2 regions of the Sinomonas atrocyanea genome follow, and region 2 is predicted to be linked to the other one. Evidence: predicted binding sites of a transcription regulator. Region 2 holds the regulator's gene; the other holds the start of a gene.
The links. Region 2 encodes LexA, which represses DNA repair genes until DNA is damaged. Its sites were predicted from a motif close to TCGAACANNTGTTCGA; they were not measured.
Positions count from the first base shown of each region.

Region 1: the regulator LexA is predicted to act here: its motif matches at 9,714-9,729, upstream of imuA' (DnaE2-dependent mutagenesis accessory factor ImuA').

Region 1 covers NZ_CP014518.1:3,335,472-3,350,690, forward strand. Annotated here, with positions in the region: gene SA2016_RS15345 (acyltransferase family protein) at 1-123, opposite strand, end outside; tRNA gene SA2016_RS15350 (tRNA-Met) at 270-343, opposite strand; tRNA gene SA2016_RS15355 (tRNA-Thr) at 406-477, opposite strand; gene SA2016_RS15360 (DEAD/DEAH box helicase) at 655-2,694, opposite strand; gene SA2016_RS15365 (MOSC domain-containing protein) at 3,015-3,668, opposite strand; gene SA2016_RS15370 (response regulator) at 3,707-4,408, opposite strand; gene SA2016_RS15375 (sensor histidine kinase) at 4,405-5,940, opposite strand; gene SA2016_RS15380 (cytochrome b/b6 domain-containing protein) at 5,997-6,941, opposite strand; gene SA2016_RS15385 (cystathionine gamma-synthase) at 7,046-8,212, opposite strand; gene SA2016_RS15390 (cystathionine beta-synthase) at 8,224-9,609, opposite strand; gene imuA' (DnaE2-dependent mutagenesis accessory factor ImuA') at 9,740-10,423, shown strand; gene SA2016_RS15400 (DNA polymerase Y family protein) at 10,420-12,024, shown strand; gene SA2016_RS15405 (error-prone DNA polymerase) at 12,074-15,219, shown strand, end outside.
Region 2 covers NZ_CP014518.1:1,816,164-1,831,382, reverse strand. Annotated here, with positions in the region: gene SA2016_RS08450 (cation diffusion facilitator family transporter) at 1-882, opposite strand, end outside; gene SA2016_RS08445 (TrmH family RNA methyltransferase) at 977-1,840, opposite strand; gene rplT (50S ribosomal protein L20) at 1,952-2,335, opposite strand; gene rpmI (50S ribosomal protein L35) at 2,428-2,622, opposite strand; gene infC (translation initiation factor IF-3) at 2,792-3,952, opposite strand; partial or broken gene SA2016_RS08425 (DUF1844 domain-containing protein) at 4,301-4,689, shown strand; gene SA2016_RS08420 (MFS transporter) at 4,709-6,019, opposite strand; gene SA2016_RS08415 (SseB family protein) at 6,065-6,955, opposite strand; gene priA (bifunctional 1-(5-phosphoribosyl)-5-((5-phosphoribosylamino)methylideneamino)imidazole-4-carboxamide isomerase/phosphoribosylanthranilate isomerase PriA) at 6,956-7,696, opposite strand; gene SA2016_RS21755 (CG2302 family histidine operon protein) at 7,727-7,885, opposite strand; gene hisH (imidazole glycerol phosphate synthase subunit HisH) at 7,889-8,560, opposite strand; gene hisB (imidazoleglycerol-phosphate dehydratase HisB) at 8,644-9,276, opposite strand; gene SA2016_RS08395 (histidinol-phosphate transaminase) at 9,324-10,445, opposite strand; gene SA2016_RS08390 (LysM peptidoglycan-binding domain-containing protein) at 10,538-10,909, opposite strand; gene lexA (transcriptional repressor LexA) at 11,263-11,970, shown strand; gene SA2016_RS08380 (ATP-dependent DNA helicase) at 11,979-14,063, opposite strand; gene hflX (GTPase HflX) at 14,056-15,219, opposite strand, start outside.

The DNA of each region.
Region 1 (15,219 bases), 1.5 Mb from region 2:
GTGGTAGACCACGACCAGGATGATGGCGAGGGCGCGGATGCCGTCGAGCGCCGGCACATGGCCCAGGCCCCCCGCGCGGGGCCGGGCCGGCGCTGCTGAACTGACAGTGGCTGTTGCCGTCATGCTTTCCTCTCGTTCGGGTCCGAGAGAGTGTAGCGGAATTGCCTTGGGACCATTTTGAGGATGCTTACCCAGAGGGCCGCGGGAGGAATCAGGATCGGGCCGCCCGGACAGGAAAAAGGACCCCCGGTCTCCCGGGGGTCCTGCTGTAGCGGTGCCGGGACTCGATCCCGGGACCTCACGATTATGAGTCGTGCGCTCTAACCAGCTGAGCTACACCGCCACGACAAGGAAAAAGGCCGCGCCATCCGGCCAACACCGGTTGACGCGGACCCTCCTTGCGAGAGCCCCCCACGGGAATCGATCCCGTGACCTCCATCTTACCAAGATGGCGCTCTACCACTGAGCTAGGGGGGCAACAGACAGATACTTTACCGGAAGAGCGGCGGCCCCACCAAATCGGCTGGGCCCGCCCCGCTCCCCCCGCTCGGGCGGCCGCCGCGGCCGGCCCCGGACCGGGAACGCGGACCGGGAAAAGGGGACGAGCCCGCCCCCGGGTCTCCGGGGACGGGCTCGTCCATCAGGCGCTGTGGATCACCAGGCGCGGCTGCGGCCGCTGTCCTTGCCGTGGCGCGGCTTGCGGTCGCCGAAGCCGCCGCGGCCGGCATACCCGCGGTCGTCGCGGTCGCGTCCGCCGCTGCGGCCACCACGGTCCGGACGGCCGCCGAACCCGCGGTCGCCGCCACGGTCGCCGCGGTCGCTGCGGCCGCGGAAGCCGCCACGCTCGCCACCACGGTCGCCGCCGCGGTCACCGGTGGGGCGGCGGCCCGAGTCGAGCTCGAGCTTGATGAGCTCGCCGCCGATCCGGGTCTTGGACAGGGCCTTCCACTGATCGGAGGAGAGCTCCGCAGGCAGCTCCACGAGGGAGTGGTCCGCCCGGATGTCGATCCCGCCGATCTGGCTCGAGTGGAAGCCGCCCTCGTTCGCGAGTGCGCCCACGATCGAGCCCGGCATGACGCGCTGGCGGCGGCCGACGGCGATGCGGTACGTCGCGTTGCCCTCGGTCACCGACCGGGACGGGCCGCGGGAGCCGAAGCCGTCCTTGTTGCGGTCGCGCTTCTGGAACTCGGGAGTGGAGGGGAGCTCCTTGACGAAGAACGGGGTGTCACCCTGCACCATGACCGCGAGCGCGGCAGCGATCTCCGCCGCCGGCACCTCGTGCTCGTTCTCGTAGGAGGCGATGAGGTCGCGGAACATCGAGACGTCCTCGGACTCGAGCGTCTCGGTGATCCGGTCGGCGAACTTGCTCATGCGCAGCGAGTTGACCGTCTCGGCCGTGGGCAGGTGCATCTGCTCGACCGCCTGGCGCGTGGCCTTCTCGATGGCCCGCAGGAGGTACTTCTCGCGCGGGGTCATGAACAGGATCGCGTCACCCTTGCGGCCGGCGCGGCCGGTGCGGCCGATCCGGTGCACGTAGCTCTCGGTGTCGTGCGGGATGTCGTAGTTCACGACGTGGCTGATGCGCTCGACGTCGAGCCCGCGGGCGGCGACGTCGGTGGCGACGAGGATGTCGATCTTGCCCTCGCGCAGCGCCTCGACCGTGCGCTCGCGCTGGGCCTGGGCGATGTCGCCGTTGATCGCGGCGGCCTGGAAGCCCCGGGCCTTGAGCTTCTCGGCGAGGTCCTCGGTGGCCATCTTCGTGCGGACGAACGCGATGACGCCGTCGAACTCCTCGACCTCGAGGATGCGGGTGAGGGCATCGAGCTTGTGCGCGCCCATGACCTGGACGTAGCGCTGGCGGATGTTCTTCCCAGTGGTGGTCTGGGACTTGACCGTGACCTCTTCCGGCATGTTGAGGTACTGCTTCGACATGCGGCGGATCTGCGAGGGCATGGTCGCCGAGAACAGCGCCACCTGGCGGCCGTCCGGGGTCTCCTGGAAGATGCGCTCGACGTCCTCCGCGAAGCCCATCCGGAGCATCTCGTCGGCCTCGTCCAGGACGAGGTACTGCAGCTCGGAGAGGTCCAGGGACCCCTTCTCGATGTGGTCGATCACGCGGCCGGGGGTGCCGACCACGACCTGGGCGCCGCGGCGGAGGCCCGCGAGCTGGGGGCCGTAGGCCGAGCCGCCGTAGACCGGCAGGACGGTGAAGTCCTCGAGGTGCTTGGCGTAGGAGGTGAAGGCCTCGGCCACCTGGAGCGCGAGCTCGCGGGTCGGGGCGAGCACGAGCGCCTGGGTGGCGCGGGAGGGGCCGTTGAGGTCGTGCAGCTCGGCGAGGCGCGAGAGCGCGGGGACGGCGAACGCGGCGGTCTTGCCGGTGCCGGTCTGGGCCAGGCCCACGACGTCGCGTCCCTCGAGCAGGAGCGGGATCGTCGCCGCCTGGATGGGGGACGGCTTCTCGTAGCCGACGTCGGCGAGGGCCGCGAGGACGCGGCCGTCGATGCCGAGGTCGGTGAAGCGGGGGGTGCCGTCGTCCTCGGAGGAGGGCGCGGCGTCGTCCGCGGTGGTCTCGGCGTCGTCCGCGGTGATCTCGGCGTCCGTCGGGGTGACCTCGCGGGTCTCGGGGGTGATCTCGGCGTCCGTCGGGGTGACCTCGGCGTCGGTGATCACGGGGGTCTCGATGGTTTCAGGCATGCGTGTGTCCTCGCAGTGGGGAGCCTGGGGAGGCTCGTCGTCGGTCAGTTACTCAGGCCCGGCGCTCTCTCAATCCCAGGCAGGGCTCCTACGCTGCATTCGGCACCACATGCACCCGTACAGCGTTTGCTTCAGCCGGACTCCCCTATGCAATTGCCCGCTCCGCGGGCCCCAACACGCACCAGTCCTGCCTCAAGAATTGGGCAGGAGAAGGGAATTCCGGAAAGTGGGGGATGCATCCATCATACAGGACGCACGACGCCGGCCCTCACCTCGGGCGGCCAGGGCGCCGTGAGGTCGGGCACAGTCGGGTCCCGGCCCTACTCGCCGTCGCGCTCCACGGCAGCCACCACGTACTTCCGCAGCGCCGGGGCGAGGCGCAGCCCGCCGTCGGCCTCGGCGTCGAGGAGTGCCTCGGCCATCTCCGCGGTCGGGTCCGCGAGCCAGGCGCCGACGCGCACCCCGTGGTCGGGCACGTGCTCGATCCCGAACTGGGAGCCCGCCTCGACGTCCCCGGACGTGAGGACCCTCAGGTAGGCCCCGGAGAGTCCCGCGCGGGTGAACCACGAGACCCAGCCGTCCTCGCCCATGCGCCGGGCGAAGGTCGCGCACGGGATGCGAGGCATCGTCACCTCGAGCAGCGCTCCCGAGGAGAAGCGCCAGCGTTCGCCGATCACGGCGTTGCTCGCGGTGATCCCCTCGACGCGGAGGTTTTCCCCGAAGAGCCCGGGCGGGATCTCGCGGCCGAGCTCGCGCGCCCAGAGCGCGGCGTCGTCCTCCGAATAGGCGTACACGGCCTTGTCCTCGCCGCCGTGGTTCGCGCGGTCGGCCTGGACGTCCCCGCGCAGGCCGAGGCGCCGGATCCGCACCGGTCCCTCGACCGGCCGTTTGTCGATCCCCGTCACCCCCACAGAGCCGGCATCGGCGAGCAGCTGGTGGACTCGGCAGACGGCGACGACGCGGGCGGTCTTCATGGCCACCAGCGTACCCGCGGCGCCCCGCGCGGGAGCGCTCACGGATCGAAGCGGTAGCCCATGCCGGCCTCGGTGTGCAGGTGCCGGGGGTGGGCGGCATCCTCCTCGAGCTTGCGCCGCAGCTGGGCCAGGTACACGCGCAGGTACTGGGTCTCCTTCGCGTACGCGGGGCCCCACACCTGCGTGAGGATCTCCCGCTGGGTCACGAGCTGCCCCGCGCGCCGCACGAGGAGGGCGAGGATGTTCCACTCGGTGGGCGTGAGGCGGACGTCGGCGCCCCTGACGACCACGCGCCGCGCGGCGAGGTCCACGCTCAGGTCGCCGGTCTGCAGGCGGGGCGCCTCGCCGCTCCGGGCCCCCCGGCGGGCGGCAGCCCGCAGCCGCGCCAGCAGCTCCTCGAGCCCGAACGGCTTGGTCACGTAGTCGTCCGCGCCGGCGTCGAGGGCCTCGACCTTGTCCTCGGAGCCGTGCCGGGCGGAGAGGACGATGATGGGCAGGTCCGTCCAGCCCCGCAGCCGCCGGATCACCTCGATCCCGTCGATGCCGGGCAGGCCGAGGTCCAGCACCACGATGTCCACGCTGCGCTCGGCGGCGATCTCGAGGGCGTCCTCGCCCGTGGGCGCCGTGACGGCCTCGTACCCGTGGACCCGGAGGTTGATCTGCAGGGCCCGGGCGAACCGCGCCTCGTCCTCGACGATGAGGACCGTGGTGCGGCCGGGGGCCTGGGGCGCCTGGCTCATGCGGCCATCCCCGGCGCCCCGGCCCCCGGAGCCCGCACGCCTTGGGAGAGCGGGAGGGAGACGGACATGGTGAGCCCTCCCCCGGGCGTCTCCTCGGCCTCGATGCGCCCGCCCATCGCCTCCACGAAGCCCTTGGCGACGGCGAGGCCGAGCCCCACGCCCCCCTGGGCCGTGACGTCGCCGAGTCGCTGGAACGGTCGGAACACGACGAGGAGGTCCTCGGGCGGGATGCCGGCGCCGTGGTCCACGACCCGGAGCACCCCGCAGGGGCGGCCGCGCTCGTCCTGCATGCCGCTGCGTGCGGTGAGCTCGACGGCGGCCCCCGGGGCGTACCGCAGGGCGTTCTCGACGAGGTTGGCCACGGCCCGCTCGAGCAGCACCGGGTCGGCGTCGACCGCCGGCGCGTTGGCGGGGATGAGGTCGGCCACGCGGTCCTGGCCCGCGAGCCCCCGGGGCAGGACCTCGCGCCAGGTGACCGGGCGCAGGAGCGGGCGGACGGTGTCGGCGGAGATGCGGGACATGTCCAGCAGGTTCCCGACCACGTGGGAGAGGCGGTCCGTGTAGTCCTCGATGGTGCCCAGGAGCTCGGCCTCCTCCTCCGGGGTGAACTCGACGGAGGCCTGGCGCAGGCTGCTCACGCTGAGCTTGATCCCGGCCAGCGGGGTGCGCAGGTCGTGGGAGACGGCCTGGAGGATCGCGGTGCGGATCGTGTTGCCCTCCTCGAGGCGACGGTTGGCCTCCCGGCTGCGGGCCAGCTGGGCGCGCTCGCGCATCGCGACGAGGTACACGCCGAAGGCCTGGAGGGTGCGCCGCTCGCCGTCGTCCAGCGGATGCCCCGCGGCGAGGAGGGTGTAGTAGCCGTCGGGGGCCACGGCGTCGTCCGCCGCGGCGTGCGAGACCGGGGGCGCCTCCCCCGCGGTGGCGAGCACGTCCCAGCCGGCGGCCTGCCCGGATGCGGCAGCGGGGCCGTCCGCGGGGCGCCGGGCGAGCAGCGTGACGGCGCGCAGGCCCAAGGTCGAGCGGACCCGCTCGAGGAACTCCTCCATCCCGCCGGTCGAGCCGAGGATGCCGAGGGCGAGCTCGGTCATGGCGTCCGCCTCCGCTGCCGCGCGCGTGGCCTGCTCGTAACGGCGCGTCGCGGCGCCCACGGCGAGGGCCACCGCGCACGCGACGGCGAGGAAGACGAGGAGGCCGACGACGGCCTCCGGGTGCGCCACGCTCAGGCTGCCCACGGGTTCGGCGGTGAACCAGTTGAGCAGGAGGCTCCCCGCCACGGCCGCGATGACCGCGGGCCACAGCCCGCCCACGAGGGCGACGAGGACCGCGGCGAGCAGCTGCAGGAGCTCGACGGTCGCGACCGCGCGCCCGCCCCGGCCGTCCGCGAGCAGCGGGGTGGCTGCGAGCTGGACCAGCGCGGGCAGGAGCACGGCAAGGACGAGCCCGAGCAGGGTGCGCCGGCGGTCGAGGACGCCGAGCTCCGCGAGCCGGAGCCGGTGCTCGGGCGCCGGGAGGAACGGGATCCGCTGGCTCATGCGGCCATTGTGGCAGGCGGCCCGGCAGGTGCCCGCCTGCCCGGGGGGGTTCCGGGTCAGTTCCGGGTCACCGTGCCCATGAGCGAGGCCACCGGCCGCAGGAACAGCGGCCGCGCGAGGAGCCAGAGGCCGGCGATGAGGAGCACGCCGATGGCGAAGAAGATGAACCCGAGCCAGTCCCCGCCGTCGTGCGCGGCGAACATGTGATTGAGGTTCTTCAGCGCCCCGGTGGTGAGCACGAGCACCACGTGGACGATCACGAAGACCACGAAGAAGCCCATGACCGGGAAGTGCACGGCGCGGGCCCACTCCATGGGGTAGGCCTTGTTGAGGCGGGGGGCCTTGGCGTTCGTGGGCCACACGGCGGACATGCGCAGGCCCGTGAGGATCGCGAGCGGTGCGGCGATGAACACGACCGCGAAGTAGGTCAGCTGCTGGAGCGCGTTGTAGTTGACCCAGCCGTCCTCGAGCGGCCAGTCGAGCGAGGCGTACTGCAGGGCCGCGGACACCGCGTGCGGGAAGACGTCCCACGAGGTCGGCACGAGGCGCACCCAGTGGCCGGTGGCGAACATGAGCACGAAGAACACGATCCCGTTCAGCACCCACAGGGCGTCCAGGCACAGGTGGAGCCACAGGTCGAGGCTGATCTTCTTGGGCTGGCCCTTGGTCTTGAAGAACCCCTTGTTGCTGCGCTTCCAGTAGCCCTGCGGCCGGGTCGTGAAGCGGACCTGCAGGCCCGTGCGCACGATCAGCGTCAGGAACATCATGTTCAGGAAGTGCAGCACGTTCAGCCACGCGGGCAGCCCGTCGGGGGCCCAGCTGGGCAGCGGGGCGTGGCCGGGATAGGTCGCGATGAACTGCGAGACCGCCGCGGTGCTGCGCAGCCACTTCGCGCCGAGCACGACGATCGCGAGCACGACGACGGCGCCGACGCCGACCGCCGTCGGCCGGAACCACGGCGCCCGGGTGAACCCGGACTTCGCAGGTGAGGTCTGCGGCATGGAAGGAGTCCTTGGAGAGTAAAGGGTGGGAGGGAGGGTGAGGAAAGGAGGGCGGGTGAGGAAAGGAGGGCGGGTGAGAGGACCGAACAGGCGGGCGGGGCGGGTCAGAGCCGCGAGATCGCCGCGTCCAGGTCGGCGATGAGGTCCTCGACGTCCTCGATGCCGACGGAGAGGCGCAGGAGGTTGACCGGGACGGCCAGCTCGGTGCCCTTGACGGATGCGTGCGTCATCTCGGACGGGTAGTTCATGAGCGACTCGATGCCGCCGAGGCTCTCGGCGAGCGTGAACAGCCGCGTGGACTCGGCGACCGTGCGCGCCGCGGCCTCGCCGCCCGCGAACTGCACCGAGACCATGCCGCCGAACCGGCGCATCTGCCTCGCCGCGAGCTCGTGGCCCGGGTGCTCGGGCAGGCCCGGGTAGAGCACCCGCTCGATGCCCGGGCGGCCCACGAGCCATTCGGCGATCTTCTGCGCGTTGTCCGAATGGCGCTCCATGCGCACCCCGAGCGTCTTGAGGCCGCGGGTGGTGAGGAAGGCGTCCATGGGGCCGGAGACGGCGCCGACCGCGAACTGGACGAAGCCGATCTTCTCCGCGAGCTCGCCGTCGTTGACGACGACGGCCCCGCCGACCACGTCCGAGTGCCCGCCGATGTACTTGGTGGTCGAGTGGACGACCACGTCCGCGCCGAGGGCGAGGGGGTTCTGCAGGTACGGGGACGCGAAGGTGTTGTCGACGACAAGGAGGGCCCCGGCGTCGTGCGCGAGCTCGGCGAGGGCGGCGATGTCGGTGACCTTCATCATCGGGTTCGAGGGGGTCTCGACCCACACGAGGCGGGCGCCGCCCTCGGCGACGGCGGCGCGCACGCCGTCGAGGTCCGACATGTCGACGGGCTTGTTGGCGATCCCCCACGGGGCGAGGACCCGGGAGATGAGGCGGTAGGTGCCGCCGTAGGCGTCGTTGCCGAGCACGATCCTGTCCCCCGGCGAGCACAGGGCGCGGATGAGGGCGTCCTCGGCGGCCAGGCCCGAGCCGAAGGAGTAGGCGTGGGAGCCGCCCTCGAGTGCCGCGAGCTGCTCCTGCAGCGCGTCCCGGGTCGGGTTGCCGCCGCGGCCGTACTCGTAGCCGGAGCGCAGGCCGCCGATCCCGTCCTGGGCATAGGTGGAGGAGAAGTGCAGCGGTGGGACGACGGCGCCCGTCCGCGGCTCGAACTCCTGGCCGGCGTGGACGGCCCGCGTGTTGAATCCGGTGGTCTTCTCGCCCTGCTCAGGCATGGGGGTCTCCCTTACTTGTTGAGGTTGGCCAGGAGGTCGTGGCGGGTGAGGATGCCGACGGGCGCACCGACGAAGGTGACCATGACGGCGTCGTCCTCGCTGAGCATCTTGCGCAGCTCCGCCTGGCCCTCGAGGGAGCCGATGACGGGCAGCCGCGGGCCCATGTGCTCGGAGATCTTGTCGGTGAGCATCGCCTCGCCGCGGAACAGCTTGGCGGACAGCGAGCGCTCGTCCACGGCGCCGAGCACTTCGCCCATGACCACCGGGGGCTCGGTCGAGAGGACCGGCAGGTGGCCCACGCCGTACTCGGTCATGATGTCGATGACGTCGCGGACCGTCTCGTTGGGGTGGGTGTGGACGAGGTCCGGGAGGCGGCCGTCCTTGCCCTTGAGCAGGTCTCCGACCGTCTTCTCGTCCTGGCCCGGGAGGAAGCCGTAGGAGCGCATCCAGTCGTCGTTGAAGATCTTGGCGAGGTAGCCGCGCCCGGAGTCGGGCAGGACGACGACGACGACCGCGTCCTCGGGCAGGTCCTTCGCCACACGCAGGGCGGCGGCCACGGCCATGCCGGAGGAGCCGCCGACGAGGAGGCCCTCCTCGCGGGCGAGCCGGCGCGTCATGGCGAAGGACTCGGCGTCGCTGACGGCCAGGACCTCGTCCGGGACGGACTTGTCATAGTTCCCCGGCCACATGTCCTCGCCGACGCCCTCGACGAAGTACGGCCGGCCGGTGCCGCCGGAGTAGACGGAGCCCTCGGGGTCCGCGCCGATGACCTTGACCTGGCCGCCCTCGGAGGCAGGCCGGTCCCGGGAGACCTCCTTGAGGTACCGGCCGGTGCCGGTGATGGTGCCGCCGGTGCCGGCGCCGATGACCACGTGCGTGATCCTGCCGTCGGTGTCGGCCCAGATCTCCGGGCCGGTGGTCTCGTAGTGGCTGGCCGGGGCCCCCGGGTTGGAGAACTGGTCCGGCTTGAACGCGCCGGGGATCTCGCTGACGAGCCGGTCGGAGACGCCGTAGTAGGACTGCGGGGAGTCCGGCGGGACGGCGGTCGGGGTGACGACGACCTCGGCGCCGTAGGCCGCGAGCACGGCGCGCTTCTCCTCGCCGACCTTGTCCGGGACCACGAAGATGCACCGGTAGCCCTTCTGCTGGCCCACCAGGGCGAGGCCCACGCCGGTGTTGCCGCTCGTGGGCTCGACGATGGTGCCGCCGGGGCCGAGCTTGCCGTCCGCCTCCGCCTGCTCGATCATCTTCAGCGCGATGCGGTCCTTGATGGAGCCGCCGGGGTTGAGGTACTCGAGTTTGACCAGGACCGTCGCCTTGATGCCTTCGGTGACCTTGTTCAGCTGGACGAGGGGCGTGTGCCCGATGAGTTCGACGACGGACTTGGCGTACTTCACGACCCCCACTGTAGCCTCTGGGCCCGGACGCGCAGAGGCGGGCGACTCGGGGGTTCACGCACAGCCCGGAGTTTCGAACGGCGCTCCTTTCCCGATTGACTTATTCGAACATGTTTTCGAGAATTGGAGCATGTCCCTCGCCCTCAGCTCCGATCCCGCGGCGGCCGCCGCGGGGCAGCTGCGCGAGCTCCAGGAACGCATCCACACCCTGCAGGGCCGGCGGAACCGCCAGGGCTCGCACCCCGTGCTCCCGTGCCTGGCACCCCTGTTCCCCGCGGGGCTCCGCGGCGGGGCCGCCTACTCCCTCGACACCCACCTCTCCGTCGCGATGGCCCTGCTGGCCGCCCCGTCCGCCGAGGGGCAGTGGTGCGGCGTGGCCGGGATCCCGGACTTCGGCGCGGAGGCGGCCGCCGGGTTCGGGATCGCCCTCGACCGCCTCGTGCTCGTGCCGGACCCGGGGGCAGACTGGCTCGCCACGGTCGGGGCCCTCGTCGACGTGCTGCCGCTGGTCCTGGTCCGCCCGCCCTCGGCGGCGCGGGCCGGCGAGGCCTCCCGGCTCGCCTCGCGGCTGCGCGAGCGGTCCGGCGTGCTGCTGGTCCTGGGCCCCTGGCCCCAGAGCGAGGCCACGCTGAGCCTGACGGGGTCCAGCTGGGAGGGCCTCGGCCGGGGCCACGGGCATCTGGCGCGCCACCTCGTGGAGCTCCGGGCGAACCACCGCGGGCGCGTCCGCACCGCGACCGTGGACCTCGCCTCCCCCGAGACCTTGGCCCTCCCGGTCCGCGTCCCCCGCCAGGGAGCGGGGAGCCGGCCGTGAGCTCGGCAACGGGCCCTGCCCAGCCGCCCCGGGCGCTCGTGCTGTGGTTCCCGGACTGGCCCCTCGTGGCCGCGCACCTGGCCGGGGAGGTGCCGGACCAGGCCGCGGCGGCCGTGATCGAGAAGGGCCTCGTGTCCGTGTGCTCCGCCCCGGCGCGGGCCGCCGGCGTGGCCCGGGGCCTGCGGGTGCGCGAGGCGCAGGCGCGCTGCCCCGAGCTCGTCAAGGTTCCCGCGGACCCGGAGCGCTCGGCCCGGGAGTTCGAACCCGTGGTGCGGGCCCTCGAGACCGCCGTCCCGGGCGTGCAGGTGCTCCGCCCCGGCCTGTGCGCCCTCAGGGCACCGGGCGCGGCCCGCTACTACGGCAGCGAGCAGGGTGCCGGGGGCGCCGCCCTCGAGGCCGTCTCCCGGCTGGGGCTCGAGGCCCGGGCGGGGATCGCGGACTCGGTCTTCGCCGCGGAACAGGCCGCGCGGGGCACCCAGGAGCTCTCTCCCCTGCGGATCGTGGAGCCGGGCGCCTCGGCCCGGTTCCTCGCGCCCCTGCCCGTCGCGGCCCTCGGCGATGCGAAGATCGCCTCCCTCCTGACGCGGCTGGGCCTGCGCACCCTCGAGGACTTCGCGGCGCTGCCCGCCGCCGAGGTCCGCTCCCGATTCGGCGCCGAGGGCCTCGCCGCCCATGCCCGGGCACGGGGCCGGGACCCCCGGCCCGTCCTGCCCCGGGTCCCGCCGGAGCCGCTCGACCGCTCGGCGGACTTCGAGCCCGGGCTCGAGCGCATCGACCAGATCGCGTTCGCCCTCCGCCCGGTCGCCGAGGACCTCGTCGCCGGGCTCGTGCGCGCGGGGCTCGCCTGCACGCAGCTGCGGGTGCAGATCACCGACGACGCCGGGGGCCGCTCCGAGCGCTCGTGGGGGCACCCGCACCAGTTCGGGCCCGGCGACGCGGTCGACCGGGTCCGCTGGCAGCTGCAGTCCGGCGGCCCCGAGGGCGCGGCCCGGCACCGCACCCCGTGGCGCTCCACGGGCGAGGCGCTGGCGGCCCCGGTGGTCCAGATCCGCCTGGCCCCGGAGCGGGTGGACCTCCTCGGGCGGCGCACCCAGACGCTGTTCGGCGGCGTGGACGAGCGGCTCGACCACGGCCTGCACCGCCTCCAGACGATGCTGGGGCACGGATCGGTGCTGCAGCCGGCCGCGGCCGGCGGCCGGCTCCTGGCAGAGCGCTGCCTTCTCGTGCCCTGGGGCGAGGAGGCCCCGGCCGGGACCTCGGACCTCGCCTCCCGGCCGTGGCCGGGGGCCGTCCCGCCGCCCCTGCCCGCCACGGTCTTCCCCGAACCCCTGCCCGTCGCGCTGTTCGGCGACGATGCGCGCCCCCTCGAGGTGGACGACCGCGGGCACCTCGCCTCCGCGCCGGCCTGGTTCTCCCCGGACCCGGGCACGGCCCGGCGCGCTGTGCGCAGCTGGGCAGGGCCCTGGCCGCTGCGCGAGAGGTGGTGGGACGTGGAAGGGAGCCGGCGGGCGGAACGCTTCCAGATCCTCGACAGCGAGGGAGAGGCCTGGCTGCTGCTGGGCGAGGACGGCCGATGGTGGGCCGAGGCCCGGTACGACTGAGGCCGGTACGACCAGAGCCGGCGACGACTGAGAACTGAGGGAGGAACCGATGGGGTGGACCAATCCGCCGATCCCCTGGCGGCAGCTCCACGACATCCTCGACGGCAAGGAGGTCACCGCGGACGAGCTCCGCGGACGCACCGGAGCCGGCCGGGCCCCGGTCGAGCACGACGGCGGGGACAGCCCGGCCTGGTCCCGCAAGCGCGGCCCCTACATCCCCCTCCCCGCGCTCTCCGGCGGACCCCGCGCCGGGGGCGGGGACGGAACCGACGCCCAGGCTGCGGGCGCGCACGACGGCGGCCGGTCGCCGTCGTCGGTCGGCTCGCCCGCGGCCGTGCCCTACGCGGAGCTGCACGTCCACTCGCACTACAGCTTCCTCGACGGGGCATCCTCGCCGGAGGAGCTCGTGGAGGAGGCCGTGCGGCTGGGCCTGTCCGCGATCGCCATCACGGACCACGACGGCTTCTACGGGGCGGTGCGCCTCGCCGAGGCCGCCGAGGCCTACGGGCTGGCCACCGTGTTCGGCGCCGAGCTCTCGCTGGGCCTGTCCGCCCCGCAGAACGGGCGGCCTGACCCGGAGGGCGAGCACCTGCTCGTCCTGGCCCGCGGTGAGGAGGGGTACCACCGGCTGGCCGGGGCCATCACCGCCGGGCAGCTCGCCCGGGAGGCGGAGAAGGGCCGGCCCGTGTTCGTCCTCGAAGACCTCGCCGAGCGCCTGCGCGGGCACTGCGTGGTACTCAGCGGGTGCCGCAAGGGCGTGGTCCGCAGGGCCCTCGTCGACCACGGGGAGGCGGCCGCCGAGCGCGCCGTCCGGACGCTCGTGGAGCTGTTCGGCCACGACGGGGTCGCCGTGGAGCTCTACGACCAGGGCAGCCCGCTCGACACCGACCACAACGACGTCCTCGCCGCCCTCGCCGCCCGCCTGGACCTGCCGTGCGTGGCCACGAACGCGGTGCACTTCGCCGCACCGTCCCGGCACCCCCTCGCGACGGCGCTCGCGGCGGTGCGCGCCCGGCGCAGCCTCGACGAGCTCGACGGCTGGCTGCCCGCCACCGACGGCGCGCACCTGCGCAGCGGGGCCGAGATGGCGCACCGGTTCGCGCGCTATCCCGGCGCGGTGGAGAACACCGTGCGCCTCGCCGGAGCGCTGGCCTTCCCCCTGCGCTCCGCCCGCCCGAGGCTGCCGAAGCAGGAGGTCCCGGAGGGCAGCACGCCGATGTCCCACCTGCGGGACCTCGTGGAGCTCGGCCTCGCGGACCGGTACGGCGTCCCGGGACCCGGCTGGCGGGGGCCCGTGCCGCCCGAGGAGGTCCGCGAGCGCCTCGAGAAGGAGCTCGCGGTGATCGAGAAGAAGGACTTCCCGGGCTACTTCCTCATCGTGCACGAGATCGTCCAGTTCGCCCGCAGCCGGGGCATCCTCTGCCAGGGCCGCGGCTCGGCGGCCAACTCGGCCGTGTGCTACCTGCTGGGGATCACGGCGGTGGACAGCATCGCGTACCGGCTGCCGTTCGAGCGGTTCCTCTCGAGCCTGCGCGAGGAGGAGCCGGACATCGACGTCGACTTCGACTCGGACCGGCGCGAGGAGGTCATCCAGCACGTGTACGCGAAGTACGGCCGCGCCAACGCCGCCCAGGTCGCCAACGTGATCAGCTACCGGCCCAAGAACGCGGTGCGGGACGCGGCCAAGGCCCTGGGCTACGGCCCCGGACAGCAGGACGCCTGGTCCAAGCGGCTCGAGCGGTGGGACGCCCTCTCGGCCGCCGGGTCCGACGACGCCGACGGCATCCCGCCACGCGTCGTGGCCCTCGCCGAGCAGTTCCTCGGCTACCCGCGCCACCTGGGCATCCACTCCGGCGGCATGGTGCTCACGGAGCGGCCGGTGGGCGAGGTGGTGCCGATCGAGCACGCACGCATGGAGAACCGGACGGTCCTGCAGTGGGACAAGGACGACTGCGAGTGGATGGGCCTGGTCAAGTTCGACCTGCTCGGCCTCGGGATGCTCGCGGCCCTCCAGTACTGCTTCGACCTGGTCGAGGAGCACTTCGGGGTGCGCTGGCGGATCGAGGACCTCCCCAAGGAGGAGCCCGCCGTCTATGACATGCTGTGCCGCGCCGACTCGGTGGGCGTGTTCCAGGTCGAGTCGAGGGCGCAGATGAGCACGCTCCCGCGGCTGCGGCCCCGGTGCTTCTACGACCTCGTGGTGGAGATCGCCCTCATCCGGCCCGGGCCGATCCAGGGCGGCGCGGTCCACCCCTACATCCGCCGGCGTGCGGGCGAGGAGCCGGTGACCTACCCGCACCCGCTGCTCGAGCCGGTGCTCGAGCGCACCTTGGGGGTGCCCCTGTTCCAGGAGCAGCTCATGCAGATGGCCATGGCGATCGGCGGCTGCACGGCCGAGGACGCCGACCTGCTGCGCCGGGCGATGGGCTCCAAGCGAGGGGTCGAGAAGATCGGGAGCCTGAAGGAGAAGCTCTTCGCCGGCATGGCCGCGAACGGGCTGACGCCCGAGGAGTCGAAGGCGATCTACACCCAGATCGCAGCGTTCGCCGACTTCGGCTTCGCCGAGTCCCACTCCATCAGCTTCGCGGTGCTCGTGTACGCGAGCTCGTGGCTCAAGCTGCACTACCCCGGCGCCTTCCTCGCCGCGCTCCTGCGGGCCCAGCCCATGGGCTTCTACTCGCCTCAGACCCTGGTGGCGGACGCGCGCCGGCACGGCGTCACGGTGCTCCGCCCGGACATCCTCCGCTCCCGCGCGGACGCGTGCCTCGAGCCGCATGATGGGACGCATGATGGGGCGGACGACGCCGGCCGGGAGGCTCCGGCGGCGGGCTCACCGCACGCCCCGGGGCCGGGGGCCTCGACGCAGGCCCCGGCAAGCCCGGGCCTGGAGACGTGCCTGGACCGGGTCCAGCCCCCGATCGGCCCCTTCGACCCCCAGGCCCCGGATGAGGGGGCCGCCCACCGGCGGGACGGGAGCCGCGCGGTACGGCTCGGGCTCTCCAGCGTGCGCGGCATCGGCCAGGACCTCGCCGAGAGGATCGTCGCAGAGCGCGAGGCCGGGGGCCCCTTCCGGGAGCTGGCCGAGCTGTCCCGGCGCACCGGGCTCACGGCGGAGCAGCTCGAGGCGCTCTCCTCGGCCGGGGCCCTGGACTCGCTCGGCCTCACCCGGCGCGAGGCCCTGTGGCAGTCGGGGGC
Region 2 (15,219 bases):
GATGACCCGTGCGCTCGGGACGGATGAGCGGATCCGGGCCTCGGCTTCATCGATGGTCCGCGCGATCTCGGCCCCGCTCGCCCCGCGGGCCACGGTGATCTTGGCGCCGACCAGAAGCTCCTCCGGGCCGAGGTGCATGGTGCGCAGATGGATGATCCGGGTCCCGTCCGCGGTGATGGCCGCCTCGATGCGCCGCACGTCGGACCGGGTGGCCGATTCGCCCAGGAGGAGCGAGCTGGTCTCCAGGGCGAGCACGGCGGCGATCACCACGAGGAGCAGGCCGATCATGGCCGTCCCCGCGGCGTCCCACAGCCCGTTGCCCGTCACGAGTGTCAGCGAGACCCCGGCGAGGGCGAACAGGAGGCCCAGCAGCGCGCCGAAGTCCTCGAGGAGGATGACGGGCAGCTCGGGCTGCTTCGCGTTGCGCACGAAGGCCACCAGCGACTGGCGGCCGCGCAGCTGATTCGCCTCCTTGACCGCGGTGCGGAAGGAGAGGCCCTCCGCCGTCGCTGCACCCACGAGGATGATGAGCGGCACCCACCACCACGGGCCCTCGATGCCATGGGGGTCCTTGAACTTCTCCCAGGCCTCGAAGAGGGCGAACAGTCCGCCGACGCTGAACAGGACGATCGAGACGATGAACGCGTAGATGTACCGCTCGCGCCCGTACCCGAAGGGGTGCTCGGGATTCGCCTGCTTGCGGGCGCGCTTGCCCCCGAGGAGGAGGAGCAGCTGGTTGCCGGAGTCTGCGACCGAGTGGATCGCCTCGGCGAGCATCGACGAGGATGCCGTGAGCGCGAACGCGAGGAACTTCATCACCGCGATCGACAGGTTTGCTGCCAGTGCGGCAACGACGGCCTTGGTCCCACCACCGGACGACATGGTCCCCTCCTTGCAGAGCCCAGACTGATGTGCAGCCGCTGCCGTGAGGTGCGCACGGACGGCTCCGTCCTACCCTACGGGCATCTGCCCCGGCTCAGCGCCGCTGGCTCCTGGCGCTCGCATACAGGCAGACTGTCGCGGCGGTGCCGACGTTGAGGCTCTCTGCCCGCCCGTAGAGCGGGACGGCGACGCGGTGGTCGGCCAGGTCCTTCTCGGCCTGGCTGAGCCCCTGGGCCTCGTTGCCGAAGAGCCAGGCGGTCGGGTCCTCGAGCCGGTAATCCCCCGCGGTCCCCTCGCCGCCGGCCCTCCGCGCGGCCGAGGCGTCCTGGAGCCCGTCGAGGTCGAGCGGACCGGCGCCGTCGGCGGCAAGGATCTTCAGGCCCGCCCCGCGGGCCTCGGCAGCGAACGCTGCGGGGTCGACGCCGATGACCACCGGCACATGGAAGATCGAGCCGGCCGTGCTGCGGACGGCCTTGGGGTTGTAGATGTCGACGCTCCCCGCCGTGAGGACCACCGCGGAGGCGCCGGCGGAGTCGGCAGCGCGCAGGATCGTCCCCGCGTTGCCCGGGTCCTGGACCCGGCACATGACGGCGAGCAGCCGCGGCTGCTCAGCCAGGACAGCGGAGAGCGGAACGTCGAGCATGGTGCAGACGGACACGATGCCCTGCGGGTTCACCGTGTCGGCCATGGCCGCGAGCACGTCGTCGTCCGCCAGGCGCAGCCGGCCGGTGGCCTCGGCAAGATGGGCGATCTCGGGATGGCGGGAGAGACAGGACTCGCTCGCGTAGAGCTCGACGACGATCGGCGCGCCCCCCTCGGCGCGCCGATCGGCGTCCAGGCGCAGGGCCTCGCGCACGGCCTGCGGCCCCTCGGCGAGGAACTGGCGGCGGCGGTTCCTCGCCGCCCGCGTGGCCAGCTTCGCGACATCGCGGACGCGGTCGGCGCGGGGGTTGGTCATGGTCGGACTCGGTATCACGGACCAACTCTAGCGAGCCCGATCCTGCCGGGAGCGCGGCAGCGCCCGCGCAGCCTTGGGCTGCGCGGGCGCTGGGCGATGCTGCTCTCGGGGCTACTTGGCGACCGGAGCGTTGACGTCGGCCGGGAGGGCCTTCTTCGCAACCTCGACGAGGGCCGCGAACGCGGCGGCGTCGGAGACAGCCAGCTCGGCGAGCATACGGCGGTCGACCTCGACCTCAGCGGCCTTGAGGCCCTGGATGAGGCGGTTGTAGGTCAGGCCGTTGGCGCGGGAGGCAGCGTTGATGCGCTGGATCCACAGGCGGCGGAAGTCGCCCTTGCGCTTGTGGCGGTCCTGGTAGCTGTACACGAACGAGTGCAGCAGCTGTTCCTTGGCCTTGCGGTACAGGCGCGAGCGCTGACCACGGTAGCCGGACGCCCGATCGAGGACGGTACGGCGCTTCTTCAGGGCGTTGACTGCCCGCTTCACACGTGCCACGTGCGTACTCCTTTTGAATCTCTCCCAGACACCCGGGCTCTGCCCGGCCGGGATGGCTCGTGGCCCCTCTCAGGGCCGGTGGGTGGAAGAAATCAGATGCCGAGCATGCGCTTGATGACCTTGGCGTCGCCGCCCGAGACGATCTTGTCCGCCGCGAGGCGGCGCGTGAGCGTCGTCGGCTTGTGCTCGAGGTAGTGGCGGCGGTTGGCCTGCTGGCGCTTGAGCTTGCCGGAACCGGTCAGCTTGAAGCGCTTCTTGGCGCCGCTGTGCGTCTTCATCTTCGGCATGGGAACCGATCTCCTTTTGCTTCCCGCGGCACGGGGCCGCGGATTTCGTTGGCGGCCTGCTCGCACAGGCCGACTCGTTGCGTGCCGCCCGCGGGCTGGGCCTGCGGCGGCGGACTCGGCGGGCGGTCCGCTCACCAGGAGCGAGCGGACCGGCCCGGCCAGGTCTGGTCTAGTTGCCCCGGCGGCCGGACGGCCGGGGCGCCGTCGGCTTCGGGGCGGACGGCTTCGGTGCCGCCGACGACGGGCGCGGCGCGCCCGGCTTGGGGACCGAAGGCTTCGGGACCACCGGCTTGGGCGCCGCCGCCGGCCGTGGGGCCGACTGGGCAGGCTTCGGGGCGGCCTCGGCTGCGGGCTTCGGCGCGACCGGCTGCGCGGGCGCAGGGGCCTTGGGCGCCTCGGCCTTCGGGGCCTCAGCCTTGGGCGCCTCAGCCTTGGGGGCTTCAGCCTTCGGAGCCTCGGCCTTCGGGGCCTCGGCCTTCGGAGCCTCAGCCTTCGGGGCCTCGGCCTTCGGAGCCTCAGCCTTCGGGGCCTCAGCCTTGGGGGCTTCAGCCTGCGGCGCCTCGGCGGGCTCCGCTGCCTGGGCCACGGACTCCTCGGGAGCCTCCGCTGCGGCGGGGGCTGCCTCCGGCTCCGCGTTCTCGCGGGCCTGGGCGGCCTGGAGGAACTCGGCGGGGATCGCGTCGCCCAGCGACTGGGTCAGCGGCGCCTGCCCGGCGGTGACCGAGGCGGACTTCGCTTCCTCGGCCTTGGCCTTGTCGGCAGCGCGCTGCGCTGCACGGCGGGCCTCCGCCTTCGCCTCCGCCTTGTTCTTCAGGGGGCCGATCACCATGACCATGTTGCGGCCGTCGATGCGGGGCGACGACTCGATCGAACCGACCTCGGCGACGTCCTCCGCGAACCGCTGGAGCAGCCGGATGCCCATCTCGGGGCGCTGCTGCTCGCGGCCGCGGAACTGGATCATGGCCTTGACCTTGTCGCCGGCACCGAGGAAGCGGAGCGCGTGGCCCTTCTTGGTCTCGTAGTCGTGCTTGTCGATCTTGAGGCGGAACCGGATCTCCTTCAGAACGGTGTTCGTCTGGTTCTTCCGCGCCTCGCGTGCCTTGACCGCAGCCTCGTACTTGTACTTGCCGAAGTCCATCAGCTTGCATACCGGTGGCTTGGCCTGGGGCGCCACCTCGACGAGGTCGAGGTCTGACTCCGTAGCCAGTCGCAGCGCATCTTCGATGCGTACGATGCCCACCTGCTCGCCCGCAGGGCCTACGAGGCGAACCTCGGGAACGCGGATTCGCTCATTGATGCGTGGATCGCTAATGTTCAAGCTCCTGTACATGTGACGGAAGTGCCCCGGCAACAAGGAAGGCCCCCGATTGCCGGTGCAATCGGAGGCCTCGGATGGCGCCCTCCCCGTCGGGGCGAGCCTGCTCGGCCCGACGTACGCCGGGCCGGCCAACCTGAGTACCCGGCAGCTTTCCGGCCGCGAGGCCCGGACGCCGACAGGTGGGAGGTGATCTCCGCTTGCAAACTGTCAGTCAAGTATACAGGGTAGGCGCACGAAAACCCTCACCAGCGCCCTGTGGGGGTGCTGGCCGGGCTGTCGAACGGCTCACGCGTGAATAACGACATCCAGTCGGTCTGTGCCAAGCTTATCAGCATGAGCAGCACCACCCCCAATGCCCCCATGCCCTCCGATGGCGCCCACCGCCACAGCTTCGACGCGGACCCCGCCGGCACCCCGGACGTGGATGCCCGGGTGCGTGACATCGCGGAGGTCGCGGCCGTGGAGGTCATCACGACGACGGCGGTCCACCTCATGAGCGCGGCCGCCGTCAAGTGCGGGCTGGCCGACGGTGCGGACGCGGCCGAGCTGAAGGACCTCGACGAGGCCCGCAAGCTCATCACCGCGCTCGCGGGGCTCGTGACCGCGGCCGCCCCGAGATCGGCTCGCAGCACGCCGGGCCGTTGCGCGACGGGCTCCGCTCCCTCCAGCTCGCCTTCCGCGAGGCGTCCGTGATCCAGGACGAGCCGGGCAAGGGCCCGGGCGAGAAGTACACGGGCCCGGTCAACTAGCGACGGGCGCTCGCCGCGGTCAGCCGACCGACTGCGGCGAGCGGCGCCGTCGTGCGCTCTGCGCGACGATGCCGCCCAGGCACAGGAGGGTCCCCGCGGCGCCGATGCCCACGAAGCCGGACCACGGGCCCACCGTGTCGATCATGGTGCCCGTCAGCGGCGATCCGAGCGCGGTCCCCGCGGTGAGCGCGGACCCGTACCAGCCCATCGCTTCGCCGCGGCGGCGCTCCGGGACGAGCTCGGCGACCCGCTCCGAGGCGGCCGAGAGCGTCGGTGCGCACAGGAGCCCGGGCAGCACCGAGAGCAGGCTGAGGGTCAGCGTGTCGTGGGCCAGGCCCATCGGGATGGTCAGCACGCTCATGGCCATGAGCAGGACCAGTGGCGAGATGGGCCGGTGCATCGCCCCATAGAGCAGGCCTCCGACGAGGGAGGCGAAGCACCAGAAGAAGAACACGACGCCGAGCTGGCCCCCTTCGCCATGCTCGCGCAGGATCGCGACGATCCCCACATCGGTGCCGGAGAGGACCATCCCTGCGCCGAACGCGACCGCCATCACCACGATGACCGCCACGCCGGCCCAGGCGGGACCGCCGGGAACCCGGCCGAGGAGGCGCCGCAGGCCCGACGCTCCGTCCGCCTGGCCGGCAGCGACCTCGGTGGGCGCGGGAGACTCTGCCGACTCCGGCCCGGAGGCCACCTCGACGAGCTCCGCGCCGTCAGCGTCGGTGACCGGAACCGCTCCGGGCTGCCCCGTGCGGGTGGGCGGGTTGAACCACAGCAGGGCGAGGCCTGCCAACGCTGCCGAGGCGCCGACCCCCATGAGGCCCCAGACCGTGGAGACGTCGACGGCGACGAAGGCGGCCAGGGCGGGGCCCACCATGAAGGTGACCTCGGTGCAGATCGAGTCCAGGGCGAAGGCGGTGCGGCGCTGCCCCGCGTGGGTCATGACGCCGAGGGACTGGCGCACCACCGAGAAGACCGGCAGAGCGAAGAGGCCGCCCACGAGTGCCGCGACGAGCAGCCATGGGTAGTCCAGGTGCGGGGCGACGCCCCACACGACCGCCTCCGCCACGATGGAGGGGATGAGCGCGGGCCGCAGTCCCACCGTGTCGACCCTGCGGCCCCTCCACGGGGCACCGAGGGCGATCCCGATCGTCAGTACCGCCGCCACGGCGCCCGCGGCCGCGTACCCGAGGCCGAGGGTCTGGACGACGTGCAGGGTCAGGAGCACGCCGGCGGCGGAGTGCGGGAGCCGCGCGACCATCGCCACGAGCAGCAGGCGCCGGACCTCTTTCCGGCGCCACAGGTGCCCGTACTGGGCGAAGTCCATGGGTTCCTCTTCCGTGCGCACCGCCCGGCGGTGGCAGGGCGGAACTCAGCCGTCCGCGGCGCGGACCTTGACCTCGATGGAGTCGACGGCTTCCGCGAAGCGGGTGCTGACGGCGAGCCTGCCGTTCAGCTCTGACACCGTCTCACGCACCGCCTCCGCTGGCAAACCCGGCGCGAGGGAGACCGTGAGGCGCAGCTCCGGCCCCGCGCCGCCGCCCGCGACGATGCGCCCCGCCGCATCCCTCGACGCCACCCCTGCGCCCGGGGAGATCGCGATGCCGCGCACCGGGGCGAGCCCTTCAGCGGCCTTCTCGACCTCGTCCACGAGGGAAGGGTCCGCGTACGAGGGGGTCCATTCCTTCTGCTGGGCGAGCGCCCAGACCGCGGGGCGCCGCAGCACGAGGGTGACGTCAGCGCCCGGGTCGAGCACCAGCAGCTCGGCGCCTTCGGAGACGGCGGAGAGCGCGGCGCGGGGAGCGAACACGGCGACCGGGCGCGCGTCCCGGTGCCACGCCTCGAGGCGTTCGACGGAGGTGAAGACCGGCAGCGCCTTGCGGCCGTCCGGGGCGGCGACCGTCACGAGGGCCATGTCCGCCTCCTTGTCCTCGGCGAAGCCGTGCTCGCCGAGGCCTCCCTCGGCCAGGCTGGCCACCACGGCGACGAACACGCGCGCTCCGGCGAGGGCGCGGTGGACGCCGGCCTCGCTCCCGGTGCCCGCGACGAGGTCGGCGACCGCGGCGGCCACGGCCGGGTCCGGGCGGCCCTCGTCGGCGTCGAACTGGTGGAGGGGGTTGCCGTCGCCGCTCAGGTCGCGCCCGTCCCAGGGCTGGCCGGCGGAGTCGGCTGGGCGGCCGGCGCGGGCGAGCGCCGCGGCGATGTGCCCGGGAAGGCGGCGTTCCGTCGAAGGCGACGGGCCGTCGTCGTGCGCCCCGGCCATTCAGCGCCGCCCGGCGACGTCGAGCGCCTCCGGCAGCGTGAACTGGCCGGAGTAGAGGGCCTTGCCCACGATCGCGCCCTCGACGCCGAGGGGCACGAGGGTCCGCAGGGTGCGGAGGTCCTCGAGGCTGGAGATGCCGCCGGAGGCCACGACGGGCTTGTCCGTGCGGGCGCACATCTGCTGCAGGAGCTCGACGTTGGGCCCGCGGAGGGTGCCGTCCTTGGTGACGTCGGTGACGACGTAGCGGGCACACCCGGCGTCCTCGAGCTGGGCGAGCACGTCCCAGAGGTTCCCGCCCTCCTTGGTCCAGCCGCGGCCGGCGAGGGTCGTGCCGCGCACGTCGAGGCCGACGGCGATCCGCTCGCCGTGGCGGGCGATGGCCTTGGCCGTCCACTCGGGGTCCTCGATCGCCGCCGTGCCGAGGTTCACCCGGGCCACCCCGAGCTCGAGCGCCGCCTCGAGGGAGGCGTCGTCGCGCAGGCCGCCGGAGAGCTCGACCTTGAGCGAGAGGCCGCGCACGACCTCGGCGATGAGCGCCCGGTTGTCGCCGCGGCCGAACGCCGCGTCGAGGTCCACGAGGTGGACCCACTCGGCGCCGGCGTCCTGCCACGCGTGGGCTGCATCGAGCGGCGAGCCGTAGCCGGTCTCGCTGCCGGCCTCGCCCTGGACGAGCCGGACGGCCTGGCCGTCGACGATGTCGACGGCGGGCAGCAGTTCGAGGACGGGGGCCTGGTCGGTCATGGTGTCTCCCTCAGTGTCGTCTCCGCCGGCTCACGCGGCCGGCAGGGTCAGCAGGTAGGCCGCCACGAGGGCGGCTGCGGCGAGCGCCCCGAAGGCGATCCAAGTCCAGTTGGGCAGTCCTTGGCGGCGGAACGAGACGGCACCACCGACGAGCAGCCCCGCGAGGCCGAACAGCAGCACGGACCACATGCGTCAGGACGCCCCGGCAGCGGGCTTGGTGAGCGACTCGACCCAGTTGCGCAGGAGCCGGGCCCCGGCGTCGCCCGACTTCTCGGGGTGGAACTGGGTGGCGCACAGGGGGCCGTTCTCGACCGCGGCGATGAACGGCGCGCCGTGCTCGCTCCACGTCACGAGCGGGGGCGCCATGCGCGGCTGGGCCACCTCGAAGTCCCACGACTGCACCCCGTAGGAGTGCACGAAGTAGAAGCGCTCGTGCTCGACCCCGGCGAAGAGCTTCGAGCCCTCGGGGACGGTGACGGTGTTCCAGCCCATGTGCGGGACGACGTCGGCGGGGAGGAGCTCGACCGTGCCGGGCCACTCGCCGAGGCCCTCGGCCTCGACGCCGTGCTCGATGCCGCGCTCGAACATGACCTGCAGGCCGACGCAGATGGCGAGGACGGGCCGTCCCCCGGCGACGCGGCGGCCGATGATCCGCAGTCCGTCGACCGCGGCGAGCTCCTTCATGACGGTCGCGAAGGCCCCGACCCCGGGCACGACGAGGCCGTCCGCCGCGAGCGCGTCCTCGGCCTTCGAGCTCAGGGTTACGGCCGCTCCGGCGCGCTCGAGGGCGCGGACCGCGGAGCGGACGTTCCCCGATCCGTAGTCGAGCACGACGACGGTGGGCCGGCCGTGCGGGTCCGGCACCTTCTCCGCGGCGTGCCTCGGGTCGACGACGACCGCGCCCGGGGTGCCCTCGGGGGCGGTGGGAAGGGCGTCGGGCGCCGCGGTCACAGGGCCCCCTTCGTGGACGGGATGGCGTCGCCGATGCGCGGGTCCGGCTCGACGGCGGCGCGCAGGGCCCGGGCGAAGGCCTTGAACTGGGCCTCGACGATGTGGTGGGGGTCGCGGCCCGCGAGGACGTTCATGTGCAGGCAGATCCCGGCGTGCAGGGTGATGGCCTCGAACACGTGGCGCGTGAGCGAGCCGGTGAAGTGGCCGCCGATGAGGTGGTACTCCTGGCCTGCCGGCTCCCCGCTGTGGACGAGGTAGGGGCGCCCCGAGACGTCCACGACCGCGTGCGCGAGCGCCTCGTCGAGCGGCACCGAGGCCTCGCCGAAGCGGCGGATGCCGGCCTTGTTGCCGAGCGCCTGCTTGAGGACCTCGCCGAACGTGATCGCAATGTCCTCGACGGTGTGGTGGACGTCGATATGCGTGTCCCCGGTCGCCTTCACGGTCAGGTCGATCAGCGAATGCTTGGACAGGGCCGTGAGCATGTGGTCGTAGAACGGGACGCTGCTGGAGATGTCGGAGCGGCCGGTGCCGTCGAGGTTGATGTCGACGAGGACCGAGGACTCGCTCGTGGTGCGCTCCATCCGCGCGGTCCGCTGGGTCACGGGCGCGGTCTGCAGCTCGGTACTCATGGGTGTGTGTCCTTCGATCAGGCGTCTGCGGGGGTGCTTCTTTTATTCTAGGCGGCGGGCAGGCGGCCGTCCGCGGCGAGGAGCTCCTCGAGCCGCGTCAGGAACGCGCTCGTCTCGCGCTCGGTGCCCGCGGTGACCCGCAGGCTCCCGGGGATCCCGACGTCGCGCACGATCACGCCCGCCTCGAGCAGGCCGTGCCAGATCTTCTGCGGGTCGCCGAGACCTGTGAAGAAGACGAAGTTCGAGTCCGAGGACGCCGGGGTGAGGCCCATGCGCGCCAGTTCCTTCACGATGCGGTCCCGCTGGTGCTTGATCTCCTCGACCTCGGCCATGAGGGAGGCCCGGTGCTCGAGCGCGGCGAGCGCCGTGGCCTGGGTGACGGCGGAGAGGTGGTACGGGAGGCGGACAAGGCGCAGCGCGTCGATGACCTCGGGGGCGGCGGCGAGGTAGCCCAGGCGTGCGCCGGCGAGGGCGAAGGCCTTGCTCATGGTGCGCGTCACGATCAGCCGGGGGCGGCCGGGCAGCAGCGTGAGGGCGCTGTGCGTGCCGAGCTGGGCGAACTCGGCGTACGCCTCGTCGACGATGACAATGGCCTGGCTCGCCTCGCCCGCCTCGTAGACGGCCTCGACCACGTCGAGGCCGAGAGCCGTCCCGGTCGGGTTGTTGGGCGAGCACAGGAAGACGATGTTCGGGGCGAGCTCGCGCACCTGGCGCGCGGCCGAGGCTGCGGTGAGCTCGAAGTCCTCCTGGCGGGTGCCCTTCAGGTACGCGGTGCCGGTCCCGGCGGCGAGCAGCGGGTACATCGAGTAGGTGGGAGGGAAGCCGAGGGCCGATCGCCCCGGGCCGCCGAAGGCCTGGAGGATCTGCTGCAGCACCTCGTTCGACCCGTTGGCGGCCCAGAGCTGCTCCGGGGCGAGGCCGTGCCCGAGGTACTCGGCAAGGGACTCCCGCAGCCGCGTGAACTCACGGTCCGGATACCGGTTCAGGCCCCCGACGACTCCGCGGACGGCCTCCACGATGGCGTCCTGGACGTCCTGCGGGACGCCGTGGGTGTTCTCGTTGACGTTGAGCTGGATGGGGACATCGATCTGCGGCGCGCCGTACGGATGCTGGCCGCGGAGGTCATCGCGGAGAGGGAGCCGGTTGAGTCGCTGAAGCTGGTCGTCCACTGCTCCAGCCTACGCCAGCGCCCTCGGCGCACCCCATTCGGAGGCGGCAGGACAGGGCGTTCGTGACGCCCGGCACCGGAGCCGCCTTGCGGCTACTTGAGGACCGGGACGAGGATCTGTTCGCCGGGGAGCACCCGGACGCCGGTGAGGCCGTTGAGGTCCTGGATCTGACTGACGGTGACCCGCGGATCCTGGTTCGGCACGCGCCGGGCGGCGATCGTCCACAGGGACTCCCCCGGCTGCACCGTCACGGTCACGGTGGCCCCCGGGCCGGTGAGGGGCGCCGCGCCCGCCTGGGCCGGCACCGTGAGGGCCGCCCATGCGATGAGCATCGCGAGCGTTGCCAGGAACAGCGGGACGACGACGAGGACGATGCGTCCCCGCCGCGTCAGGCGCAGCGGCGTGCGGGAGGTCCGTGCCGCGCGGGGTGCCGCGAGGGGGCCGAGATGGATCGCGTGTGCCATGGTCTGCCTTCCCCTGCACCTCCCGGGTCCGGCGGCGCGGCGGGCTTCGATTCTTCGAAGCTCCAGCGCAGGAGCGGGACTCGGAGGTGCAGTTTCTTCGAATGCATCTTCGAACTTCTTGGTTCCTTCCTAGCACCTGTCCACGAACAATGTCCAGACTCGCTCGAACATGTGTTTGAAAGGTGCACACAACTGTCCTACGGTGGGAGCAGCACGGGGCACGGGCCCGAACCTTCGGACCGGCTGCTCCCTCTCAAGGCCATGGAGACATGGTGCGGAGGGGGTCCGACAGTTCTGGTCCCGAGCCGGTACAGACCGCGCGGAGGCGCGGGCGGCGAAGGGACAGGGACGGCATGGCACCACGGACGAAGGCGGCAAAAGGGCTGACGGCGCGCCAGAAGAGGATCCTCGAGACGATCCAGCGCTCGGTACAGCTCAAGGGGTACCCGCCCTCGATGCGCGAGATCGGCGACACGGTCGGGCTCGCTAGCCTCTCGAGCGTCACGCACCAGCTGTCGCAGCTGGAGAAGCTCGGCTACCTGCGGCGCGACCCGAAGCGTCCGCGCGCCATGGAGGTCCTGATGCCGCTCACCCTCGACGAGGGCGAGCTCAGCGTTAGCGGCGAGGGCGCCGCGGCGCTGCTCGGCGCCGGCGGGGCCACGCTGGAGACCATGGCGTCCGCAGCGGACACGGCCATGGTCCCGCTCGTCGGCCGCATCGCCGCCGGTGGCCCGATCCTCGCCGACCAGGCGGTCGAGGACGTCATGCCGCTCCCCCGCCAGCTCGTGGGCTACGGGGAGCTGTTCATGCTCCGCGTCAAGGGCGACTCGATGATCGATGCGGCCATCTGCGACGGAGACTGGGTCGTCGTCAGGCGGCAGAACAGCGCCGAGAACGGCGACATCGTCGCCGCCCTGCTCGACGACGAGGCCACGGTCAAGACGTTCCGGCAGCGTGACGGCCACACCTGGCTCCTGCCCCAGAACACCAGGTACGAGCCCATCCTGGGCGACGAGGCGACGGTCATGGGCAAGGTCGTCTCGGTGCTGCGCTCCGTCTGAGCGCAGCCTCAGCCCGCCTGCGCGAGCCTCCCGAGCGCGTCCAGCACCACGCGGCGGTCCGTGGTGCCCCACAGCGGCGGCAGTGCCCCGCGCAGGAAGGCGCCGTAGCGCTCGGTGGCGAGGCGCGAGTCGAGCACGGCCACGACCCCGCGGTCCGCGGTCGTGCGGATGAGCCGCCCGGCGCCCTGGGCGAGGCGCACCGCCGCGTGGGTCGCGGAGACGCTCATGAAGCCGTTGCCCCCGGCCTGGGCGACGGCCCGGGAGCGGGCGGACATGAGCGGGTCGTCCGGGCGCGGGAACGGGATCCGGTCGATCACGACGAGCCGGCACGACTGCCCCGGCACGTCGACCCCCTGCCAGAGGGACATGGTCCCGAACAGGCAGGTGTCCGGCTCCGCCGCGAACTGCTTCACGAGCGCGCTCATGGACGACTCGCCCTGGCACAGGATCGTGGTCTCCAGCCGCGACCGCAGCTCGTCGGCGGCCTCCTCGGCCGCGCGCCGCGAGGAGAACAGGCACAGCGCCCCGCCGCGCGAGGCGGCAAGGAGTGCCTCGAGCTCGTCGAGCGCCTCGGGCGAGACGCCGCGGCCGGGCTTGGGCAGGTGCCGGGCGACGTAGAGCATGCCCTGCTTCGGGTAGTCGAACGGGGAGCCGACGTCCACGCCGGTCCAGGTGGGCGCGCCGGGCCCCAGGAGGCCGAGGGCGCCCGCGGTGGGCTCGAAGGCGGAGCCGATCGCGAGCGTCGCGCTCGTGAGCACCACGGTGTGCCCGTCGAAGAGCCCGTCGCGGAGCCTGCCGCCGATGCTCAGCGGCGCGATGTGGAGCATGGCCGGTGCGTCGTCGTCCGGCGTGGAGTAGCCCGTGACGGGGTCCGGGGCGCCCAGGCGGGTGACCCAGACGACTTCGCGGTTGGCCTCGGCATCGAGGAGCCGCTCGCAGACCTCCAGCACGGCCATGAGCCGCGACCGGGCGACCTGCCGGGCGCCGTCGGCCGACTGCGACTCCCCAGGCTTCGAGTCGGAGAGGGCCACGCGGCACGCGTCCCGGACGAGCGCGACGTTCTGCGCCTGCTCCTCGTTCAGGCCGCGCGCCAGGAGGCCGGTAGGTGCGGAGGTGAGCGAGAGCTCCAGGGCGGTGGCGGCGCCCTGGAGCGCCTCGACCGAGATGGCGCAGTGCCGGCGCGCGCTCGAGGCGGCCGCCTGGATCATCTGCCCGGAGAGCTGGGCGCTCACGGCGCCGGTCACCCGGTCGGCGAGCTCGTGGGCCTCGTCGACGACCACCACGTCATATTCCGGGAGGACATTGAGGCCCTCGAAGGCGTTGATGGCGAGCATCGCGTGGTTGGTCACGACGATGTCGGCCTCGGCCCCGCGCTGGCGGGCGAGCTCGCTGAAGCATTCGGCGGCGAAGGGGCACTTCTGCGCGCCGAGGCACTCAAGGGCGGTCACGGAGACCTGCCGCCAGGCACGGTCGGTGACGCCGGGGACGAGGTCGTCGCGGTCCCCGGTCTCGGTCTCCTCGGACCACTCGCGCAGCCGCTGCACCTCGCGGCCGAGCTGGCTCGTGGGCCCGGCGCCCGGGTGGGGCACCGCGTCCTCGCCGAGGGAGAACAGCTGGCCCTCGGCCGGCTCGTCGGTCGGGAACCCGCCCTCGAGCTTGTGCCGGCACAGGTAGTTGGAGCGGCCCTTGACCAGGGCCACGTCCACCGGCCGGTCCAGGTGGGGCGTGACCGCCTCGAGCAGGCGCGGCAGGTCGCGGCCCACGATCTGCGCCTGGAGCGCGAGCGTCGCGGTGGCCACCACTGCCGGGCGGTCGCTCGCCTGCGCATGCGCGATGAGCGGCACGAGGTACGCGAGCGACTTGCCGGTGCCGGTGCCGGCCTGGACAAGGAGGTGCTGGCCGTCGGCGATCGCCCGGGCGACCTGCCTGGCCATCTCGTGCTGGCCGTCGCGCTGCTGGCCGCCCATCGCGGCGACCGCCGCGTCCAGGAGGCCGAGCGCCTCGCGCTCGTCTGCCGCGCCGGCGGACGGTGGGCGCACGACGGCGGGCGCGCCCCCGCCGTCGTGCGCTGCGGTGCGGTGGGGATCAGTCATGGACGACGAACGGCTCCAGCTCCGCCGCGAACTCCTCCCGGACCACGACCTCGACGCGCGTGCCCGACTCGACGTGCTCGAGCGAGCGGATCTCCGCGCTCGAGGTGTGCAGCCGGTTGAGGATGTCGCCGCGGCTGTAGGGCACGAGGATCGTCAGGGCCACGTCGGGGCGCGGGATCGCGTCGCTGATGGCCTCCTTGAGCTCCGCGATGCCCTGCCCCGTCCGGGCCGAGACCACGACGTGGCGGGGCTCGCGCTGGCGGAGCCGCTCGAGGACGAACGGGTCCGCCGCATCGGCCTTGTTCAGGACGATGATCTCGGGGACCTTCCGGGCGTCGACGTCGGCGAGGACGGCGCGCACGGCGGCGATCTGGCCCTCGGGATCCGGATGCGACGCGTCCACCACGTGCAGGATCAGGTCGGCGTCCGCGACCTCCTCGAGGGTCGAGCGGAAGGCCTCCACGAGCTGCGTGGGCAGCGAGCGGACGAACCCGACGGTGTCCGCGAGCGTGTACGGCAGGCCGTCCGGAGTCTCGGCCCGGCGCACGGTCGGGTCGAGGGTCGCGAACAGCGCGTTCTGCACGAGCACGCCCGCGTCCGTGAGGCGGTTGAGCAGCGAGGACTTGCCGGCGTTGGTGTAGCCGGCGATCGCGACCGAGGGGACCTCGTTGCGCTTGCGGTTGGCCCGCTTGGTCTCGCGGGCCGGCTTCATGCCGGCGATCTCGCGGCGCAGCTTGGCCATGCGGGTGCGGATGCGCCGCCGGTCGAGCTCGATCTTGGTCTCGCCGGGGCCGCGGGAGCCGATGCCGCCGCCCGCGGCGCCGACGCGGCCGCCGGCCTGCCGGGACATCGACTCGCCCCAGCCGCGCAGGCGCGGGAGCAGGTATTCGAGCTGGGCCAGCTCGACCTGGGCCTTGCCCTCGCGGCTCTTCGCGTGCTGGGCGAAGATGTCGAGGATGAGCGCGGTCCGGTCGATGACCTTGACCTTGACGATGTCCTCGAGCCCACGCCGCTGGGACGGGGAGAGCTCCGAGTCCACGACCACGGTGTCGGCCCCGGTCGCCGCGACGATGTCGCGCAGCTCGAGCGCCTTGCCCGAACCGAGGAAGGTCCCCGCGTCCGGCTTCTGGCGGCGCTGGACCACGCCGTCGAGCAC